DNA from 4 places in the Heyndrickxia faecalis genome. Region 2 is predicted to be linked to each of the others. Evidence: riboswitches for the same ligand, from Rfam matches in the RefSeq annotation. Region 2 holds a riboswitch; each other region holds the start of a gene.
What was found. A riboswitch is a leader RNA that binds a small molecule or an ion and turns the genes downstream of it on or off. The one in region 2 is predicted to bind S-adenosylmethionine.
Positions count from the first base shown of each region.

Region 1 (5,363 bases), 1.5 Mb from region 2:
AAGAAGGGCTTCTTCCTCACCGGTACCCCTGAACGCAAGCGTTTTTGCAATCCGTTCCGGTTCCGTGTCCAGCGCCTCAGCCGCAAGTTCAACCGTCGCGCTTGATGACGGCAGGACGCGCACATCTTCTTCCCGGTCCCACTGCTTAAAATAAGCTTTGACATCTTCCAATGACATATGGCGACACTCCTTTTTGTGAAAATTTTTAACCCCATTGTAACGGAAGCCATTCCGAGTTGCAAACGGACTGGAAAATGGGTTTGCCAAGTTTTTCGCCGGGCACACCGGCTGATTTCCCAAAGCTTCAGCTTCATTCGTCTTTCAACGGGTATTCCCCTGTATGCGGCTGTGAAAGAAAGACAAGATTTCCTGCTGCTTTTCAGGCTGGCGGTATGATTCTCCAAGCAGCTTCTCCAGCCACTCGCTTTTTTCCGATGCAGAAAACTGCGGCTGCTTCAGAAGCTGGCGGCACTCATATAAAAAATCCACATATTGGGCGTAGGTTGTATCATAATGTTCGGATAATTCATTTGCAATTTTGGAAGCCAGTTTTGGGCTTGCCCCGGCTGTAGAAACACTGATGGAAAGCCTGCCCTTTTGGAAAAACGCCGGAAAAGCAAGGTTGCCGTTTCCCGCATGGCCGGCATCGTTCACGAGGGCTTTGGCCGGGGCATGGGCAACAATCCGGCTGTTTGTCTCCGGATCATTTGTCGCTGCAACAACCACATCGGCCTGCCGGATGTCTTCCGGTTCAAACGTTTTCTGTTTCCAAATGAATGCGCGTTGTTGAGCCATAGCCTGCAATTCATCGTTCAGGTGCGGGCTCACGACGGTAACGCATACCCCCGCTTCCTGCAAAAGCCGGAATCTGCGTGCCGCAACTTTTCCACCGCCGATAACAACAGCCTGCTTCCCGTCTAAATCGACCATAACCGGTACCCAAACCATTCCTGATCTCCTTTCCAGTTTATCCATTGCAAAAAGCCCGCCGTTCTCCCTGCTTGGCATGCTCCCATTCCAGCGTTTCCTGGAAAGCCGGAATCGGGCAAGTGCCGGCACGCGTAATAGAAAACACCGGGCCGCGGGCATTTTTCAGACTGCATCGGGCCCAAAAAAGTGCCGGTACGCGCAATGAATGCTGCACCCAGGCATCTTTTAAACTGCATCGCCCCAAAAAGTCCGGGGTGCACAATAAAAAACACCGCAGGCTTGACTGGGTAAAAATCCCGTGATCTCAAATAAAATCCTCTGCGCCCAACGCTTCTTTTGCCCGAACGGCCAATGCATCCGCCATATCCGGATGGCAGCCGAGATACCGTGCTAGCCGGATATCATATCCTTCCCGATGCAGCATGCCCACTTTCTTTTCCAGCGACCGGACGAGCACGCCGGTAAACCAAAGATAAGGGGCCACAACTACCGGGCGCCCGGTTGCGGTCAGCTCCTTCAGCGCATCATCAAAACGGGGCTCAAGCACCGCCAAATAAGCCGTTTTGATCTGCTCTGTCCCCAATTGCGCGCACAACCCGGCAGCAATTTTTGCAAAATCGCACAGTGTTTCCGGGTTGCGGCTGCCGCGTCCAACAAGCAGAATCCAGGCACCCGGAGGCATGCCGGTTTCCAAAATATTTTCTGCCAAAATTTCGATGATCCGGTCCCCGACACCGAGCGGGCGGCCGTACGTAAACACAATATGCGGATAACGCTGTTTCGCTTCCCGGATCGCGCGCGGGATATCCTCATAATAATGCCCGGCACTCAGCAGCAATACCGGCACAACAGCAATGCGCCCTGCGCCGCCCCGGACAAGTGCATCAATCCCTGCCGCAATATCCGGTTCCGCAATTTCCAGATAGCAAATTTCCTGGAGATCCGCATCCACCTGTGCCATTGCTTGCCGGATCGTCGCTGCTGCTTCCCGGGCGGTTTCGGGCACACGGCTGCCATGGCTGACATATAAAACGCCTTGCTTCATACCCGCTCACCCGGTACAGGCCGAAGCAGCGGAAAGCTGTTCAAACCATTTTAACTCTTCGCGCAGTTTTACCACTTCTCCGATGATCAAAAGTGATGGGTTGCGCAGCCCAGCCGCCTTTTTACTTAAATTTCCAAGCGTGCCGACCGCGGTTTCCTGTTTTTCAGTCGTGCCCCAGCGGATTAGTGCAGCCGGCATGTCCGGTGATTTGCCGTGCTTTATCAGTTGCGCACAGATGAGTGGCAGATTTTTCACGCCCATATAAATGCAAAGTGTATCAATTCCCGCATATTTGGACCAATACGCATCAAGATCTTCGCCTTTTTTCGTGACGCCCGCGATAAAAGCAACGGATGTACTGAGCCCGCGGTGGGTGAGCGGAATGCCGGCATAGGCGGGCACAGCGGAACCGGCTGTAATTCCCGGCACGATTTCAAACGGAATATGTTTTTGCACCAGGACTTCCGCTTCCTCCCCGCCTCTACCGAATATAAACGGATCACCGCCCTTTAAACGGACAACCGTTTTTCCTTGGTTAGCAAATTTCACAAGCAGGTGGTTGATCATATCCTGCGTCATCGTATGGGCATCCGGTTTTTTCCCGCAGTAGACAAGTTCTGCATCCGGCCTTGCCTCTTTTAACAGGTCCGGATTCACCAGCCGGTCATATAAAATGACATCCGCTTCCCGGATCAGGCGCAATCCTTTCACTGTAATCAGCTCCGGATCGCCGGGTCCTGCCCCGACTAAATATACTTTTCTCATTTCTTCACCTGCTTTAAACTTAATCGGACTCGTTGTTTTGGTTGATGCGAGCACTTGAACAATCCTAGTCTGGATTGGCTACAAGCGGGCACCTGAAAAAGCTGGCTGCTTTTGCCGCTAGAGCTTGCTGAACGGGTCCAATTCTGCGTTTGTACCCAATTTATCAGCAAGCTCCATCTCAAAATATAAAAGAATCCATCTTCGAAAATGCGATTTTATCTTCTCTATACGCTGAATCAGCTTCCAAGTGCAATTTTTTCCCTGGTTTTTTCATAAAACCGATTTGTATATAAATTTTTGCCGCATCCTTACCAAATCTAGGAATTTTGTAAAATGAACGAAATCTTGTCATGCAGACTGATGCTTACTCTTATTACCTATGTCATTTTATATAGCAGCCTTATTTTTTCTGAACCGTATGCAGCCCGCATTCGGTTTTATTAAAGCCCGCCCATCTTCCCGCTCTTGAGTCGCTGTTTCCGACAGCACGTGTGCACGGGAAGCAGCCGATGCTCGGATATCCCTGGTCGTGCAATTCGTTATATGGAAGATTGTTAGACCGGATATAGTTCCAAACATCATCCCATGTCCAATGAATCAGCGGGCAAATTTTAATCGAATGGAACCTTTCATCTTTATTGACAAAATTCGTTTTTGCCCTTGTCGGCGATTGCTCCCGCCGTAAGCCGGATATCCAGGCCACAGCTCCCTGCAGCGTTTCTTCAAGCGGCTTGATTTTCCGGATATAGCAGCATTGGTCCGGATCCCTTTTCCAAAGGGCAGATCCGTATTGCGCCGCCTGTTCATCAAGCGTAAGCGACGGTTTTTTCATTTGTATATTTAAAGCCGGATATTTCTTTTTCACTTTTTCAATCAATTCGTAAGTCTGCGGAAAGTGCAGGTCGGTATCCAAAAATACGATATCCGCATCTTCTCTGACTTTCGAAATGAGATCAATCAGCACCATTCCTTCTGCGCCGAAACTGCACGCATATACCACTGATTTGCCGTACGTGCCATATGCCCACTGCAAAATTTCCAATGCGCCCTTCGTTTCATCTTCCGGCACGAACGCTGCGAACGGATCCGACGTAAACTGTTCATATGTGAGCCGCGTTTGCTCCACTCTATTCCCTTCTTTCGCATTCGATTACTAAGGATTAAACGACAAAAATCTTCTTACCCTGAAGTAAGAAGATATCCATTCCCGGGAAATCTTCTTATCTTTCAGGCCACCACCTGCAGGAATTGGCACAGTGCCCGTTTCCGGACCTGCTGCCGAGGCTTCACAGGGCCCTTCCCTCCACCTCTCTTGATAAGAAAATAACAACATATAAGCTTGAAGTTTATTGTATACCTTCTTATGCTATTCGTCAACGAAAAATTCTGATAAAGAAAATCAGGCCCATTTTCATGAAAGATGTTTATATGTCCGTTTTTGATCCTCATTGAACGGAAAAAGTTTCCAACCAACCCTTCATTTTTTGGCTAGCTTCCTTGGGCTTTTCTTCAAAATTTTGCTTCTGTACCAGATTGGTCATTCATCTTTAAACTTGCGGATGTCCTCAGTCGTACCAGGCTCAAATCTGCGCTCCATCCCACCCGGATTTCTGCAGCATCTTTTTAAAAAGGAACAACAGCTACCTTTTACCATAGAGGTCTTTCCTTATTATCAAACGAATAAACATAAGGCATCGTAAGAATCAAACAAACCCAAAGAATGACGATTAGTGTTATGAATGCAATTTTTGGAATGCTCAATATCATCAGTCCAAATGATACGAAAAGGCAAAGTAGAGAAAGATAACCAACTTTATTTCGAAACTTCAAACTTGGATATAACTTGGCTGTACAATTTGGACATTCCATGGTTTGGTCAAACTTCCATAGTCTCTTAAAAATATAAATCCACTTAAATTGATGGTTACAATTCAAACATTTTGGCAGGCTCATTAAATTTCACCTTCCTTTTCATTGATTCTAACATAAAATTCAATTTCTTTTTTATATTAACAACTATGGTTTGGAAAAGTCTTCTTTTTCAGTGCGTTTTCCAACCTGCGGGGGTAAACTACATATATCAATTGACACAGACTGAATGAAGGCAAAGTGGGGTGAAAAAATGATTCATTTGGACAAGCATCATGACCCTCGGACAAACGGCATGCTGCTGCGCCAGCTTTCGCGCAGGACAGTCCAGCCGGGCACCCTGGTCCAGGAAAATGAAGCGCTTTTTCAACAGTACTGTCAGCCGGAATTTCACAAACCATTTTCCCTTTCACGGCTGCTGCTGAACCGGCGATATCCGGTTGAACCGTATAAAACGCTTGCAGATCAGAACGGCCTCGTGTACCCGGAATGGAAAAAGATATTGGATCAAGCATACAGCCGGCTGCTGGCTGCGGCGTCCCGTACAGTCAATGTGGCAGATTACGGTGCGGTCGGCGATGGAAAAACCGACTGCACAGTGGCATTCCAAAAAGCATTGGGAAACGGCCGGGTGAAAGTGATCGTACCGGAGGGTGTTTTTCTAGTAAAGGGGCTTAAGCTGCCTTCATGGACATGCCTTTGTGGGAGTGGAAAAGGCGTAACCATCATCAAACTCCATCCGCATGCGCCGAAA
Region 1 covers NZ_CP158453.1:3,319,679-3,325,041, forward strand. The annotation lists gene ABR335_RS15775 (YbaK/EbsC family protein) at 1-177, opposite strand, end outside; gene ABR335_RS15780 (NAD(P)-binding protein) at 322-975, opposite strand; gene ABR335_RS15785 (sirohydrochlorin chelatase) at 1,235-1,975, opposite strand; gene cobA (uroporphyrinogen-III C-methyltransferase) at 1,982-2,740, opposite strand; gene ABR335_RS15795 (phosphoadenylyl-sulfate reductase) at 3,141-3,866, opposite strand; SAM riboswitch class I at 3,958-4,062, opposite strand; gene ABR335_RS15800 (TIGR04104 family putative zinc finger protein) at 4,388-4,693, opposite strand; gene ABR335_RS15805 (glycosyl hydrolase family 28-related protein) at 4,863-5,363, shown strand, end outside.
Region 1: linked by a shared signal. The riboswitch ahead of ABR335_RS15795 (phosphoadenylyl-sulfate reductase) and the one ahead of metK (methionine adenosyltransferase) in region 2 are both predicted to bind S-adenosylmethionine.

Region 2 (5,363 bases):
GCCTGCACAATGGTCTTCCAGCAGTTTTAATACATATTGTTTGTTGATGATGTCGTCCGTCGGGCTCGTTTTGATGATCTCTACCGCCCAATCATGCATTTCATCTTTCAGCCAGTGGCGGATCGGAACCGGGAACCCGAGTTTTTTCCGGTTCAGCACATGGTCTGGCACGATGCCTTCCACTGCTTTTCGCAAAATATACTTCGTTGTGTTATGGGACGTTTTTAAGCCCGCCGGAATTTGTGAAGCGACCCGGAACACTTCTTTATCCAAAAACGGCACACGCAGTTCAAGCGAATGGGCCATCGTCATCCGGTCCGCCTTCAGCAAAATATCGCCGCGCATCCACGTATGGATATCGATATATTGCATCCGGTCAACCGGGTCGTAGCCTTTCGTTTCATCGTACAGCGGCTTTGTGATATCGCGGTAGTCAAGGCTGTTGTTATAAGTCAACAGCAAGTCGCGTTTTTCTTCTTCCGTGTACATTTTCGCATTGCCGATATAACGGTCTTCCATTGGCGTGACACCGCGTTCGATAAAGCTCTTTCCTTTTACCCCTTCCGGCAGCACTTTCGCCAAAGCCTTCAAAATTGATTTTCCGGCAGCCGGAATTTTATCAAAAACTTCAAGCGACTGCGGTTCACGGTAAATATTATAGCCGCCGAACAATTCATCCGCGCCTTCGCCGGACAGAACAACGGTCACATGCTTTCTTGCTTCACGCGCCACAAAATAAAGGGGTACACAAGCAGGATCTGCGAGCGGATCGTCCATATGCCAAATAATTTTTGGCAGTTCTTTCATATATTCCTCCGGCGTGATCACATAGCTGATATTTTCAACACCGAGTTTTTCCGCCGTTTCTTTGGCAACATCAATCTCGCTGTAGCCATCGCGTTCGAAGCCGACGGAAAATGTTTTAATGCCCGGGTGGAACTGTTTTGCAATCGATGCCGTAATCGAGGAATCGATCCCACCCGACAGGAATGCGCCAACCGGTACATCGCTGCGCATATGGACTTTCACCGAATCAATCATTACGTCACGCACTTCTTGAATAAATTCGTCCTCGCTTTTATGAACCGGGTGGAAGGATGCTTTCCAATATCGTTTGATTTCCATCGGTTTGCCAATTTTTTTCACAAAATAATGGCCCGGTTCAAGTTTCCGGATGTCTTTTGTCATGGTGAAAGGTTCGGGCACAAATTGGTAGGTTAAATAATATTGGACAGCATCATAATTCAGTTCTGGTTTTTCCATGGCAAGCAAAATGCTTTTCTTTTCAGAACCGAAATACATTTTATCGCCGTCTTCATAATAGAAGAACGGTTTAATGCCGAACGGGTCACGCGCGCCGCAAAGCGTTTGTTCCTGCTTATCCCAGATCGCAAACCCGAACATCCCGCGCAGACGTCCGATTGCTTTTTCGCCGTAACGGCTGTACATGGCAAGAATGACTTCCGTATCCGAATTCGTTTCGAATGTCATCCCTTCTTTTAGCAGTTCTTCACGCAATTCCACATAGTTATAAATTTCGCCATTAAAAATAATCCAGTACCGTTCGTTTTCGTATGTTAAAGGCTGGTGCCCCGCCTCGATATCGATAATGCTCAGGCGCCTGAAACCGAACTGGATATGCTCGTCTTCATAAAAGCCTTCATCATCCGGGCCGCGGTGCTCAATCATATGATTCATCTGTTTAAACCGTTGCCTGTCTTCGTCTGATAATGTAACGGGATGGTCATGGACGCAGCCAATAAATCCGCACATGTAAAAAGTCACCTACTTCATTTCGATATACTCTATTGTAAATTTATTTCTTTAAAAAACAAATGCATTTCCGCCAAAATTTGACGGCCAAATTCTGCACATGTAATATAGTTTAGCATGTTTTCCGCCAGTTTGCAGGGTTTTTGTTAAAAATGAGGCAAACAGGATTCCTTATTCCCGCCGTTTTATGAAAAAGAGCGGCCTGTATACCAGGCGCGCTCTTTTTCATATTATTTTCCGATATGATTGCGGGCGAATTCGTTCAACGCCCCGGCTTTGTCCGTTTTTTCCCAAGGCACATCCAAATCATCGCGGCCGAAATGCCCGTACGCAGCGATCTGCCTGTAAATCGGACGGCGCAAGTCGAGCATTTTGATAATGCCGGCCGGGCGCAGGTCAAAATGAGCTTCGACCGCCTCGATCAGCACTTTTTCCGGCACTTTTCCGGTCCCAAACGTATCGATGGAAATAGAAACGGGCTTCGCCACCCCGATCGCATACGCAAGCTGTACCTCGCATTTTTCCGCAAGGCCTGCCGCAACAATATTTTTCGCAACATAGCGGGCGGCATAAGCAGCGGAACGGTCCACTTTCGTCGGGTCTTTCCCGGAAAATGCGCCGCCGCCGTGACGGGCATAGCCGCCGTAAGTGTCGACAATGATTTTGCGGCCGGTCAGCCCCGCATCCCCTTGAGGGCCGCCGATAACAAAGCGGCCGGTCGGATTAATCAAATACTTTGTATCCGCATCGAGCAAGTGTGCCGGCACAACCGGTTCAATGACGTATTTTTTCATATCTTCCTGGATTTGTCCGGCGCTGATGTCAGGATCATGCTGCGTTGAAATGACAATCGTATCAATCCGGGCAGGCTGGTTGTTCTCGTCATATTCAACTGTCACCTGTGTCTTTGCATCCGGGCGCAAATACGGGATCACTTCTTGTTTGCGGAGTTCAGCAAGACGGCGGGCAAGCTTGTGGGCAAGCGAAATGGGAAGCGGCATCAGCTCTTCTGTCTCATTGCAGGCAAACCCGAACATCAGGCCCTGGTCGCCGGCTCCGATTGCCTCAATCTCTTCGTCGCTCATCCCGCCTTCGCGGGCTTCCAAAGCCTGGTTAACGCCGCGCGCAATATCTTCGGACTGTTCGTCAATCGATGTCAGCACCGCGCAGGTTTCCGCATCAAACCCGTATTTCGCGCGCGTATAGCCGATCTCTTTAATGGTCTTGCGCACCACTTTCGGAATATCCACATATGTATTGGTGGAAATTTCCCCCGTGACGAGCACAAGCCCTGTCGTGACGGAAGTTTCACAGGCAACGCGGGCATTCGGGTCTTTTTCTAAAATGGCATCCAAAATGGCATCGGAAATCTGGTCGCAAATTTTGTCCGGATGGCCTTCCGTCACCGATTCCGATGTGAACAAATGCCGTCCTTTTAACATCCGCTTTTCCTCCTTATATGGTTACATATTGGAAACGGTACTCATACCCTAAACTCGATTCATTTCATGTACAAAGCCAAAAATAAAAACCTTCCCCATTCATCATGAGTGGAAAGGTTTTGACTTCAATCAATCGCGCCTTTCACTCTTATCGTTCAAGGAAACATTCCTTGCTGCAGGTTAGCACCTTTGCCTGGAAGTCAAGCGGCAGCTGCGTTGCGAGCGCATTGCCTGTTCCAGAGGCGGGTTGCTGGGTTTCATCGGGCCCGTCCCTCCACCAGCTCGGGATAAGAGTATCCGTTCAAAGTAAAATCATACGCAATTTAGCAGGCGCTGTCAATGATTTTTTCGCCCTTCTCCCCTTTGTCCTCTGCATTTTTCCCGGAAAAAAGTATGTAATAAACGGATGAATATGTTATACTGATATCGTTTAAAGTGAAATAAGTTATTCAAAGGGGCGGTTTATGAAAATGGATCTGATTGGCGCTTCTGACGATTTAAAGTTTTTGTTGTCGGGGGAAAACGTACGCATGCAGCTTTCCGTGCCACAATTAATGGAAAAAATTATCGAACGGAAAGAAGCTGTACTGACAACGGAAGGGGCCATTTCTGCAGCAACAGGAAAATATACAGGAAGGTCACCGAAAGATAAATTTATTGTCGTCGACTCCGAATCAAAAGACCGTGTCGACTGGGGCAAAATCAACCAGCCGGTTTCTCCCGGCGTGTTCAACAGGCTTTATGAAAAAATGGTCCGGCATTTAAAAGGGAAAGACGAAATTTTTGTGTTTAAAGGTTTTGCGGGTGCCGATCCAAAAAGCCGCCTTCCGATCCAGACCGTGAATGAGTTCGCCTGGCATAATTTATTCGCGCATCAATTGTTTATCCGGCCGGATGCGGAGGAGCTCTATCAACACGATGCGCAATTTACGATTCTTTCCGCGCCGCTGTTTAAGGCAGACCCGGCGCTTGACGGCACGCATTCCGAAGCGTTCATCATGATTTCACTTGAACGCCGGATAATTTTGATCGGCGGGACGGAATATGCAGGCGAAATGAAAAAAAGCATTTTTTCCATCATGAATTACTTGCTGCCGCAAAAAGGCATCCTTCCCATGCACTGCTCCGCCAATACTGGGAAAAACGGCGATACGGCCCTGTTTTTCGGCTTGTCCGGGACCGGGAAAACGACGCTTTCCGCCGATCCGGAGCGCGCACTTATAGGGGACGATGAGCACGGCTGGTCCGACAGCGGTGTCTTCAATATTGAAGGCGGATGCTATGCAAAGTGCATCGGGCTTACGGAAGAAAAAGAACCACAAATTTACCAGGCGATCCGTTTTGGGACCGTACTTGAAAATGTGGTCGTAGATCCGGTGTCCCGCAAACCGCAATATGACAACAATGCACTGACGGAAAATACAAGGGCTGCTTACCCGATTGAAAACATCGGCAATATTGCCCGCTCCGGCATGGCCGGCCATCCGTCAACCATTATATTCCTGACGGCCGATGCATCCGGTGTCCTGCCGCCGATCAGCAGGCTGACAAAAGAGCAGGCCATGTACCATTTCTTAAGCGGTTACACTTCTAAACTGGCCGGTACCGAACGCGGCGTCACGCGCCCGGAAGCCGTGTTCTCCACTTGCTTCGGCGCGCCGTTTTTGCCGCTTGAGCCCGCCGTTTATGCGGAAATGCTCGGCGAGAAAGTTGACAGGCACAACGTCCAGGTATTTCTTGTCAATACCGGCTGGACAGGCGGCCCGTACGGAACCGGTTCCCGCATGAAATTAAGCGATACGCGGGCCATGGTCCGGGCTGCGATAAACGGCAAACTGAAAGATACCGAAACACGGCAGGATGATATTTTCGGGCTACACATCCCGGTTCATATTGAAGGGGTGTCAGATGACGTCCTTTATCCGGCAGATACATGGACGGACAAGCAGGCTTACCGTGAAAAAGCGTTCGAACTTGCAGCCCGGTTCAAAGAAAATTTCCGGCAATTTTCGGTGCCGGATGACATTGAAAAACTCGGCGGCCCGCTTATATAAGCATAAACGGGAGCCCGCATTTTAAATTAAAATGAGACTCCAATTAAATTGTGGTATGCTCATTTCTGTAAAAGCGGAAACGCTGCAGCAACCC
Region 2 covers NZ_CP158453.1:1,286,408-1,291,770, reverse strand. The annotation lists gene asnB (asparagine synthase (glutamine-hydrolyzing)) at 1-1,773, opposite strand, end outside; gene metK (methionine adenosyltransferase) at 2,004-3,215, opposite strand; SAM riboswitch class I at 3,361-3,509, opposite strand; gene pckA (phosphoenolpyruvate carboxykinase (ATP)) at 3,680-5,269, shown strand.

Region 3 (5,363 bases), 710 kb from region 2:
AAGCCACATCCATTCGTTCGAGCACGCCATTTTTCAGCCAGTTTTGCCAGTCAAGCTGATACAGAAAATCCGTCGCAAAATGCTGGTCCCCGTAAAACAGCCATGTACGGCCGGTGATCCCTTCCGCTTCCCTTTCTTCCAGGAAAGAACGGAACGGCGCCACGCCTGTTCCCGGCCCGATCATGATCACCGGCACATCCGGATCAGCCGGAAGTTTGAAATTCGGATTGCGGTGGACATAAACCGGCAGCTTGTCTCCTGGTTTTATCCTGCCTGCGATTTGTCCGGAGCAAACCCCTTCGCACACCCTTCCGTTTGCTGTATAGCAGTCCAGTGCAATGATAAGATGGACTTCATCGGGGTTCGCTTTCCAGCTGCTTGCGATCGAATAAAGCCGCGGCGGCATTTTCCGGAGCATTTGTACAAAAGCTTGCACTTCCACTTTTTCCGGCGGATACTCCTCGACAAGATCGATCAGGCCCCGCCCTTCAAGGTATGCCTTTGCCTCCGCTTCATTTTCAAGCAAAGCCGTAAGCCCTTTGTTTCCGAAAAGCACGGCTGCCTGCTGAAGCAGCGGTTTTGTTAATCTCGTAATTTCATAATGTCTGAGCAATGCTTCCCTGGCCGGCAGCACTTCCCCTTTTTTATTGATCGGAACCGGTTCTTTTGGATCCCAGCCGAGCTTTTCGATCAGACGTTCCACGAGTTCCGGGTCATTTTCCGGGTAAATCCCGATGCTGTCCCCCGGTTCAAATGTAAAACCGGAACCTTCAAGGGATAGTTCGATATGGTGCGTTTCTTTATTGGACCCTTCCCAGTTCAAATTGATATTTTCCAGCACTTCCGCCTGGAACGGGTTGGATTTGGAATAATCGGTGTTTGCGGGCCGGGTGGCATCTGCTGCGGTTGAAGGCGGCAAGGCAGATGACTGGAGCACGCCTGTAACCCCTTCAAACCATTCCTGGGCGTCTTCTTCATAATCCACATCGCAATCCACCCGCGGATAGAGCCGTTCCCCGCCCAACTCTTCCAGCCTCTTGTCGATCTCTTTTCCGACCTTGCAAAAAAACTCATATGTCTGGTCCCCAAGCGCCAAAACGGAAAATTGGACCCCGTCCAGTTTCGGGGCTTTTCTGCTGTGGATCAGCTCATAGAAAGACAATGCGTTGTCAGGCGGATCCCCTTCCCCTTGTGTACTTGTAATGATGAGCAGATACCCTGCATTTTTTAAATCTTTCGGCTTGGCTGCATCGAGTGCCGAAAAAGATACGGTAAACTGCATTTCTTTTAATCTGGCGGCGAATGCTTCGGCAAGCGCCTGGGCATTGCCTGTCTCGGAACCAAACAGCAGCGTAACCGTTTTGGTTGCCGTCTGTACCGGTTTTTCAGCAACAGCTGTACTTCCCGGGGGATTCGTTCCTTGTTCGGCAAACGGATAGGTTAAATATCCGCTTAGCCATAATTTTTGCTGATCCGTTAATAGTTGCAGCAGTTCATTTAACTTTTCCGCCTGTTCTTTACTAAACGGGCTGTTTTGTACACTTAACGGCAAATCTTCCACCTCGCAATGTTTGCATGCACTTTTCATTTGTTTATTTATGTATGACATCCTAATCCAAATATACATAGAAGTTTACTTGGATTTTAATCCGCTTCTTTCCATGAGAAGCGCCTTCGAAAAAAGCTCTCCTTACAAAGATAAGAAGAGCCGGCGCACAATGGTCAACTTCTCTTATCTTTCAGACGATTGTCTGCAGGAATTGGCACAGTGTTTTTCAACCTGTTGCCGAGGCTTCAAAGGGCCTTTCCCTCCACCTCTCTGGATAAGAAGCACGAATCATTATTTAGAAATCATTGAAAACATTATACAATCAAATGCAGGTACAGTCAATTCTTTTTTGAACAGATGGGACATTTAAAAAAGGAAAAGGGTGGCAAGTTCCGCATCAAGCGTCCCCCCAATATACTTTATGTATCTTTTGCACAGAATGAGGGGGGAATGGATGAATATCCGCATTTACCAGGGGAATGAGATGACGCCGGAAGACGGGGACGCCAATATTGTGATCGATGTAATCCGCGCGTTTACGGTTGCCCACCATGCCTTTTTGGGCGGCGTAAAAGAGATTTGGTTGGCTGACTCAATAGAAACGGCTTTTCGTATCAAAAACAAATACCCGCATGTTTTGCTCACGGGCGAAAGGAACGGCCTTCCGATCCCGGGATTTGATTTGGGCCATTCACCGGCCGCCATCGCCAAACAGCCGTTAGCCGGCAAAACGTTGGTGCAAACATCCACAAACGGGGTAAAAGCAGCCTTCCGCGCCCTTTGTGCAAAGGAAGTCTATGTTACCGGCTTTTCGAATGCAAAAATGACGGCAAAATGGGTCCTGCGCAAATGGAAAGGCAAAGACAACGCCCGCATCAATATTATCGCTTCCCATCCGACGGGGGAAGATGACCTGGCATGCGCATTATACATGGAAAGCATCCTTACCGGCTCCGGCACGATAAAGCCGGAATCAGTGATCAAGGAGATTGTAAATGCCAGTGTTGCAAAGAAATTTCTTGATCCCGGCCAGCCTGCATTTAACCCGGCTGACCTGGAATTTTGCAGCAACGAAACAGACTGCGGGTTTGTTATGAAAATTGATCCAACAGGAGAATTTCCAACGATCGTGAGGGTTGAAGATGAATGACCATGGTTTGACACTGCCTTTACGCAATGAGAAACCGCGGGATTGCGGAATCACCATCTTAATTGACAATGGCATTCCGCTGAACTTTTTTAAAGATACCATGAACAGTGCAGCCCCTTATATTGATTTCGTCAAATTCGGCTGGGGAACATCGGTGGTTTCGCGCCATTTGGAAGAAAAAATAGATCACCTGAGGCAAAACGTCATTGCCTTCTTTTTCGGCGGCACTTTATTTGAAAAGTTTGCCAGCCAGGGAAAGACGGATCGGTACGTTCAATACTGCCGGCGGTTTGCATGCGAATATGTTGAAATCTCAAATGGCACCCTGCCGCTGTCCAATCCGGAAAAGTGCCATTATATTGCGGAATTTTCAAAGGAGTTTAAAGTGTTAAGTGAAGTTGGCTCAAAAGATACTGCCAAATCAATAGCCGACACGCCGGCGTTATGGCTGGAATCGATTAGTCAAGATTTAGAAGCAGGCGCATATAAAGTGATGACAGAGGCAAGGGAAAGCGGCACGAGCGGCATTTGCAACGGGGACGGGGAAATACGGGAGGAGATGTTTGCGGCCATCCTGGACTCCGGGATTCCCCGCGATGCTTTCATTTTCGAAGCGCCCAACAAGCAGCTCCAGGCTTTTTTTATCCAACAGCTCGGCCCGGATGCCAATCTGGCCAACATCCCTTTTTCGGATGCCCTTGCGCTTGAAACATTAAGGCTCGGTTTGCGATCAGATACTTTTTTTATTGGAGGAGATTCCCATGAGAAAAACGGATAAAATTTTTCATTTGGCGATCCCGTGCAAAGATCTTGATGAAACAGCCGATTTCTATCAGAAATTAGGCTGTAAGGTGGCGCGCCGGTATGATGACCGGGTCACTTTCAATTTTTTCGGGGACCAGGTTGTCTGCCATCTGAGCCCTGAAAAAATAGACCCCAACCCGAAAATGTATCCCCGCCATTTCGGCATTACTTTTTTGGATAAAGCAGCATTTGAGGAAACCCTCCAATCCGCAAAGAAAAACCGCTTGGCATTTTTCCAGGAGAAAATGGTCCGGTTTGGGGGCAGGCAAGAGGAACATTGGACATTTTTCCTCCAAGATCCCTCCAACAACTTGCTCGAATTTAAATATTACCACGATGAAAGCATGGTGTATTAACCAGTCCCATTCATTGCTCAAAGCATGCGATGCGGCTTTTTCCGGAAAGAGCCGCATCGCATGCTTTGCCATTTGGGCCAGGCGATAAGCGTTTTTTCCTGGCCCGAGACGTTTGATCGTTATGTTCAGCAGGATGGCAAAGCCCCGGAGGCCCTTTTTAGGCTTAACATGCAAACCGCAGGCATACAGCTGCGGTTTTTTTGCGGCTTCCCGCAGGAACATGCAGCGCTTGAAGCGAATAACATACTCTGCATGTTCCGCCACCCGGTTTTGTGATCCCATGCTGGCGGAAGCCAAAGCGATTTGGCTTCCAGAATGCTCCTTATTTATTTTCTAAATGGACAAAAGCTTTTGCGGCATTGACATGTGTTTTTGTGATCTTTGTCTGGTACAGCCAATCCGAAACGTCTTGCCATTTTTTCAGGCCCTGATCGGCAATCGTTTTATTTTTTTCGCTCATCAGCGGCAGCAAAATGTGCAGGCTCTTCGTTTCCACATTTTTATCCAGCGGTGAAGAGGCATCTTCATGTTTTAACAAAATGGCAAGCGCCTTTTCCGGATGTTTTTTGACATATTGCTGGCCTTTTTCGGCAGCAGCAAGAAATTTTTTAAAAATGTCTGGCTGCTGTTTCAGCTTATTTTCGTTTGCGATGAAAACGAGTTCGGCATAATCCGGAACACCGTATTTTGCCGGATTGAATGCTCTAACGGGTACGCCTTCCTTTTCCAGCAGCAACTGTTCATGATTAACAAAACCGCCGACGATCGCATCAGTTTTACGGGCTGTCAGAGCAGGGATTAAATCATAGCCAACATCCACTGTTTTCACCTTGTCCGGATCGCCCCCGTCTGCTTTGACCATTGTCCGAACGACTGCTTCTTCCAGCGGAATGGAAGAATAGCCGACCGTTTTGCCCGCCAGGTCTTTCGGTGAGCGGATACCACTTGAAGCTGGCACCATCACACGGTTCAGCGTATGGCGGACGACGGTGCCAAAAGATTGGACCGGAATATTCTCATCGCGCGCGATTAACACTTGGGGTTGATAACTTAATGCAATATCAATTCGATTCGCAGCCGCAAGTTTTAACGGGTCATTTGTGTCAGAAGGCATTTTGATGCTGACATCAAGGCCCTGCGCTTTAAAATAGCCTTTTTCCTTGGCTACATAAAGAAAAGAATGAACCGCATTTGGATACCAATCCAGCATGATCGTTACTTTTTGCGCATGTTTCGTTGCTTGCTGCGAATGATTGCTGCAGGCACCTAGCATACACGCCAGTACAGCGACCATTACCCATCGTTTCTTCATTGAAAATCCCCCTAAATTTTTGTTCTGTTTTTCAATAAGCTTTTTTCCATCCCATAAATAAGCAAAAATAATCCCATGCCGAGTGCAGCCAAAAGAAAAACGGCCGAAAAAACAGCGCCCGACTGCAAATACCCAGACATTCGCTTGCTAAAAAAGCCAAGCCCCGCAGTTGCGCCAAGCCACTCTCCGATC
Region 3 covers NZ_CP158453.1:1,997,371-2,002,733, forward strand. The annotation lists gene ABR335_RS09730 (assimilatory sulfite reductase (NADPH) flavoprotein subunit) at 1-1,609, opposite strand, end outside; SAM riboswitch class I at 1,730-1,830, opposite strand; gene ABR335_RS09735 (2-phosphosulfolactate phosphatase) at 2,004-2,699, shown strand; gene ABR335_RS09740 (phosphosulfolactate synthase) at 2,692-3,477, shown strand; gene ABR335_RS09745 (VOC family protein) at 3,461-3,859, shown strand; gene ABR335_RS09750 (ABC transporter substrate-binding protein) at 4,182-5,171, opposite strand; gene ABR335_RS09755 (ABC transporter permease) at 5,183-5,363, opposite strand, start outside.
Region 3: linked by a shared signal. The riboswitch ahead of ABR335_RS09730 (assimilatory sulfite reductase (NADPH) flavoprotein subunit) and the one ahead of metK (methionine adenosyltransferase) in region 2 are both predicted to bind S-adenosylmethionine.

Region 4 (5,363 bases), 760 kb from region 2:
GTTTTATGCACGGGCGGCACCTATTCGATCGCTTCCGCCGTTGCCAACAATGAAAGAACAAATGCGGCATCTTACCTAAAAAAAATGTTTTCATCCATACCGATGGATACCTATCTGATCATGCTCGTGCTGTCGCTTTTACATATTACATTGCCGGCAGGCGTGACTGCATTTACCGGAATCGTCGGGCAGGCAAACGGCTTTCTGGCCATGCTGATGATCGGAATCGGTTTTGAACTCCGGCTCGAAAAAAGCCAGGTTGCAGGCATCTTAAAAGCCGTCATCATCCGTTACGGAATGGCCATCCTGTTTGCAGTATTCTTTTATTTCTTGCTACCGCTGCCGCTTGAGGTCCGGCTCGTGCTCGTGATTATCGCGTTTGCGCCGATTTCCGCCGTCTGCACGGCATTTACCCAGAAATGCGGCGGCAATGTCGCCATGTCCAGCACGTTGAACTCTTTGTCCATTTTGATCAGCATTGTGCTGATGACCAGTCTGATGGCCGTGCTGAAGATCGCCTGAATCATGAAAAACCGCTTAGAGCTCCCATCCTCTAAGCGGTTTTTTGATACGATATCCGGGTTTTCCAAGCAGCCGTTCAGGCACTTGGCGGCTGACCGGCCGATCTTGCAGCCAGTCCGTATACGATCAGGCCCTGCTGTTGATTTTAATCTGATACAAATCTCTTCTCCGGTCGGCCAGTTGCCGGACGGAGCCGCTGTTGCGGTTGCGGCGCAGTTTCTCAAGATCGACATCGCCGACAACGACGGTATCGACATTGGGATCGCATTCCCCGACAATGCCGTCGCGGGCAAAACCAAAATCGGAGGGGGAAAAAATGCCGGACTGGGCATACTGGATATCCATGTTTTCCACGTGGGTCAGGTTTCCGACTGTTCCCGCAATACAGGTGTACACCTGGTTTTCAATGGCCCGCGCCTGCGCACAGTAGCGGACGCGCAAATAGGCTTGGCGGTCGTCCGTGCAAAACGGGACAAAAATAATGTTCGCGCCGTAGTCGACAGCGACACGGGCCAGCTCCGGAAACTCGATATCATAGCAAATCAGAATCGCAATTTTCCCGCAATCCGTATCAAATACATTGAGTTCGTTTCCTTCCGCGATCCCCCACCATTTCCGCTCATTTGGCGTAATATGGAGTTTGGTCTGCCTTTCGATCGTCCCGTCGCGCCGGAACAAAAAGGCGACATTGTAAATGCCCCCGTCTTCTTCCACAAAATGGGACCCGCCGATAATGTTGACATTGTAGCGCACGGCAAGCTCTGTAAACAGTTCAATATATTGGTCTGTGTACTCGGAAAGCCGGCGCACTGCCTGGTCAGGACGCTTTTCCTCCAGGTAGGACATCAGCTGCGTGGTGAAAATTTCCGGAAAAACGGCAAAATCAGAACCGAAATCCGCTGCCACATCGACATAATATTCCACCTGTCTGACAAAATCATCGAAGGAATCAATTTTTTTCATCATATATTGGATTGCTGTAATCCTAACCGGGAACGAAGCATGATAGACACGGCGGGACTTCGGCAAATAATCAACGTTATGCCATTCCATAAGCGTTGCAAATGAAGCGGATGCTGTATCATCCGGCAAATACTGCCTGTTGATCCGCATAATCTGGAACCCTTCAAGCAGCTGGAAGGAAAGAACCGGGTCATATATATTGTGCATCTCAACCTCTTCCACGTATTCGCGCGGGGTCATTTTGTCTTTATATTTGCTGTAATTCGGAATCCGGCCGCCAATGATGATGCTTTGAAGGTTCATTTTCCGGCAAAGCTCTTTCCGTGCCTCATACAATCGATGCCCGAACTTCATGCGCCGGTATTCCGGGTCGATCATCACTTCAATGCCGTACAGGTTGAGCCCGTGCGGATTATGGTTGGTAATATAGCCGTTCGCGGTGATCGTATCCCATGTATGCTGATCCTCGTATTCATCGAAATTGACAATTAAGCTGGAGCAGGAACCGACAACTTTCCCTTCGTATTCCACGCAAAACTGCCCTTCCGGAAAAATCCGGATATGGCTCTCGAGCTGCTCGCGTTTCCACGGCTCCATCCCCGGAAAACATTTTTTCGACAATGCCATAATATCATCAATGTCTTCGAACCGGATGTTCCGCACCTCGATTTTCTTCTCAAACTTGGATACATCTGTCTCTGGCACAATCTCACACCCTTAACACACTTTTTCTTTTTATCATACCCTATCCGGAACGGTTTTGCTCAAAAAAACTCTATGTAGGGCTTGCTAAGTCAGTAATATTCCTAGATTTAGCAAGGCTGCTGACAGCTTTCCGCACCTATTAAAAGGATTTTACAACAAATCCAGGGAAAAGCTTGCACTCGAAAGCCGATTCAACATATGGAGAAGAAAAAATCGCCCATTTTCCTTTGAGAGAGCTGCAGACAAATTGGGTACAAACTCAGAATCGGATTCGTTCAGCAATCCCTATGTATCCTTTCATCATCCAGCAATTGGAATACCTCTCTCTAGATGTTCATTTCACCGTGTACAATGAGATGATGGAGTGTCTTCCCATTTTTTCACTTACCTGCCCTTCGAGTAAACCGAAATGTTGAAAATATAAGTTGACAAATCGGAATAATATTATTTATCATAGTTTTAACAAATTATTTTCTTGCTATACAACTTATCAAGAGAGGGGGAGGGACTGGCCCGAGGAAACCTCAGCAACAGATTCTTTTTGGGAATACTGTGCTAATTCCAGCAAGCGTCAAGCTTGGAAGATAAGTTAAGGAGTGCGCCCTCTTCTTAACTTTCTTGAAGGGGGCCTTTCTTTTTTGGATCATCCGAATTGCCGGCCGGACCACCAGGCACACACGAAATTTATTTTTGGGGGTAGTGAAAAATGGCTCATATTGATGAAACAAAAATCGCCCGCATTATGGAATCATTGCAAAAACTGGAGTTTGGAACAGTGGTCATTTCGATCCATGAAGGGAACATCACACAGATCGAAACAACCGAGAAAGTCCGGTTTGCACTGGAAAAGAAAAAAGCGGCACTTCCCAACCAAAAGATGGGATGACGGGCGCCGGTACTCCGGTTATCGCTTTCCCCGTTTTTCGTACGACACGAATGCCGGCATTTGGATATCGTCCAAATGCCGGATTTGTTTATGAGTACAAAGATATTGAAGTTTGCGGAAACAATGTTTTTAAAGCAGCATTCAGGCGGTCAGCTGCTTGCCGGTCGAGTTCATAGAGTCCATCCCTTTTTTTCACTTGTTGGTCGAGAATAAACACCCCTTTTTCTATGCACGTTGTCCCGAGTGAGGCCAAAACCGGTTTCAAGGCGTAATCGAGCGCGAGCAAGTGGCCGAATGTACCGCCCATGGCGAGTGGCAGCACCTGCTTGCCGGATAAGCCATTTTGCGGCAAAAGATCCAGAAATGTCTTGAGCAATCCGGAATAAGACGCTTTATAGACCGGTGTCAAAATGATTACCGTATCGCCTTCTTCTACTTTTCTTAATGCCCTGGTGATGGGCGGGCTTTGCCGGGCATTCATTAAATCGCCGGCCGGAAGTTCCCGAATATTGATGAGCTCCGGTTCGTACCCGTGCCCCCTTAACCCGGCCCTGATATAATCACGGATCCCATTTAATCTCGTATACGCAGAAGGGCTCCCGTTCAGCAGTACCACTTTTTCCGCCATATGAATCCCCCAATTCTTCCTTAATTTTTCATTGCGTGCAACAGCTGATGGCCGTTGTTCCCTAAAATGCGGTTTAAAATATGATTGGTCGTTGCTGAAAAGAGGGCGTGGTCCCTTTTCCGTGGATAAGGAAGTTTTACCGGATAATCCATCGCAATTTCCCCCTCTTCGATTAACACAACCCGATCAGCGAGGGCGACTGCTTCTTCCACGTCATGTGTCACCAATATGGCCGTAAAATGTTTTTCAAGCCAAAGCGACTGGATCAGCGCATGCATTTCAATCCGGGTTAATGCATCGAGCGCCCCAAGCGGTTCATCGAGGAGAAGGATGTCCGGCTCATGGATTAATGCCCTCGCCAGTGCCACCCTTTGTTTCTGGCCGCCGGATAAAGACGAAGGCCAATCATTTGCACGCCCTTCCAGCCCGACTTTTCCAAGCATTTCAAGTGCCTTGTTCTTCCAGTCGCCCGCAAGGCCAAGCCCGACATTTTGAAGCACGGTTTTCCATGGGAGCAGGCGGCCGTCCTGAAACATCATTTTTGCCGATCCGTTTCTGCCGGATAAAGGCGCCCCGTTTATAAGGATTTTTCCGCCGCTTGCCGCTTCAAGTCCTGAAAGCAGCCTGAGAAGCGTACTTTTGCCGCATCCGCTCCTCCCAACAATCGCAACAAATTCCCCTTTTCTTATTTTTAAATGAAGATGGCGCAGGATGCGATGGCTGCCGAATGATTTCTCCAGCCCCTCAATCTCTACAGCAAACGCCTTTTCTTTCGGCATCGTTTCCTCCTCCTTTATTTTTGATATGACGGGTGCCACTTTAACAATCGTTGTTCTGCGATTTTTGCCAGCCAGTCGGACAGTTTTCCAAGAAGGGCATATAAGACAATACTCAAAACGACAACATCAAGCTGCATGAACTCGCGGGCGTTCATGGCCATATAGCCAATGCCGGAGTTGGATGCAATCGTTTCGGCCACAATCAAGGTTACCCATGTGACCCCGAGCGCATAGCGCACACCGACTAAGATGGAAGGAAGCGCCCCCGGCAGGATCATATGCCAAAAAAGTGCCGTCCCTTTCAGCCCGTAAACTTCTCCCATTTCGATTAGCGCTCTGTCCACCGAGCGGATGCCATGGAACGTATTTAAATAGATTGGAAAAAAGGTGCCGAGCGCAACGAGAAACAGCTTCGCTTCTTCCCCGATCCCGAACCATAAAATGACAATCGGAATCAGGGCAAGGTGGGGAACGTTCCGGATCATTTGCACGGTACTATCGAGCAGGCTTTCCGCTTTTTTGGACAGCCCGGTAAACAACCCAAGTCCAAATCCGATTCCGCCGCCAACCAAAAATCCGATCAGTGCCCGTTTTGTGCTTGCGCCGATATAATTGAAAAGCTGCCCGGATTGCGTGAGACCCCAAGCCGCTTTTACAACGGCAACAGGGCTTGGGAGCACATTGGGTGGCAAGATGCCAGCAGAACTTGCAAGCTGCCAGGCAAACAGCAGGCAAACCGGCACCACCCACGGCATGACGCGTTTTTTCAACATCAGATCGGCCTCCTTACTTTAATACTTTCGGCAGTGCATCGTTCGCCACAATCTCGCCGAACGGGCTGATGACATTGGAAACGGGGGCATCAGGCTGTTCAAGCGGC
Region 4 covers NZ_CP158453.1:530,257-535,619, reverse strand. The annotation lists gene ABR335_RS02550 (AEC family transporter) at 1-522, shown strand, start outside; gene ABR335_RS02545 (bifunctional GNAT family N-acetyltransferase/carbon-nitrogen hydrolase family protein) at 649-2,190, opposite strand; SAM riboswitch class I at 2,675-2,781, shown strand; gene ABR335_RS02540 (YezD family protein) at 2,897-3,076, shown strand; gene ssuE (NADPH-dependent FMN reductase) at 3,165-3,704, opposite strand; gene ABR335_RS02530 (ATP-binding cassette domain-containing protein) at 3,725-4,483, opposite strand; gene ssuC (aliphatic sulfonate ABC transporter permease SsuC) at 4,498-5,256, opposite strand; gene ssuD (FMNH2-dependent alkanesulfonate monooxygenase) at 5,270-5,363, opposite strand, start outside.
Region 4: linked by a shared signal. The riboswitch ahead of ABR335_RS02540 (YezD family protein) and the one ahead of metK (methionine adenosyltransferase) in region 2 are both predicted to bind S-adenosylmethionine.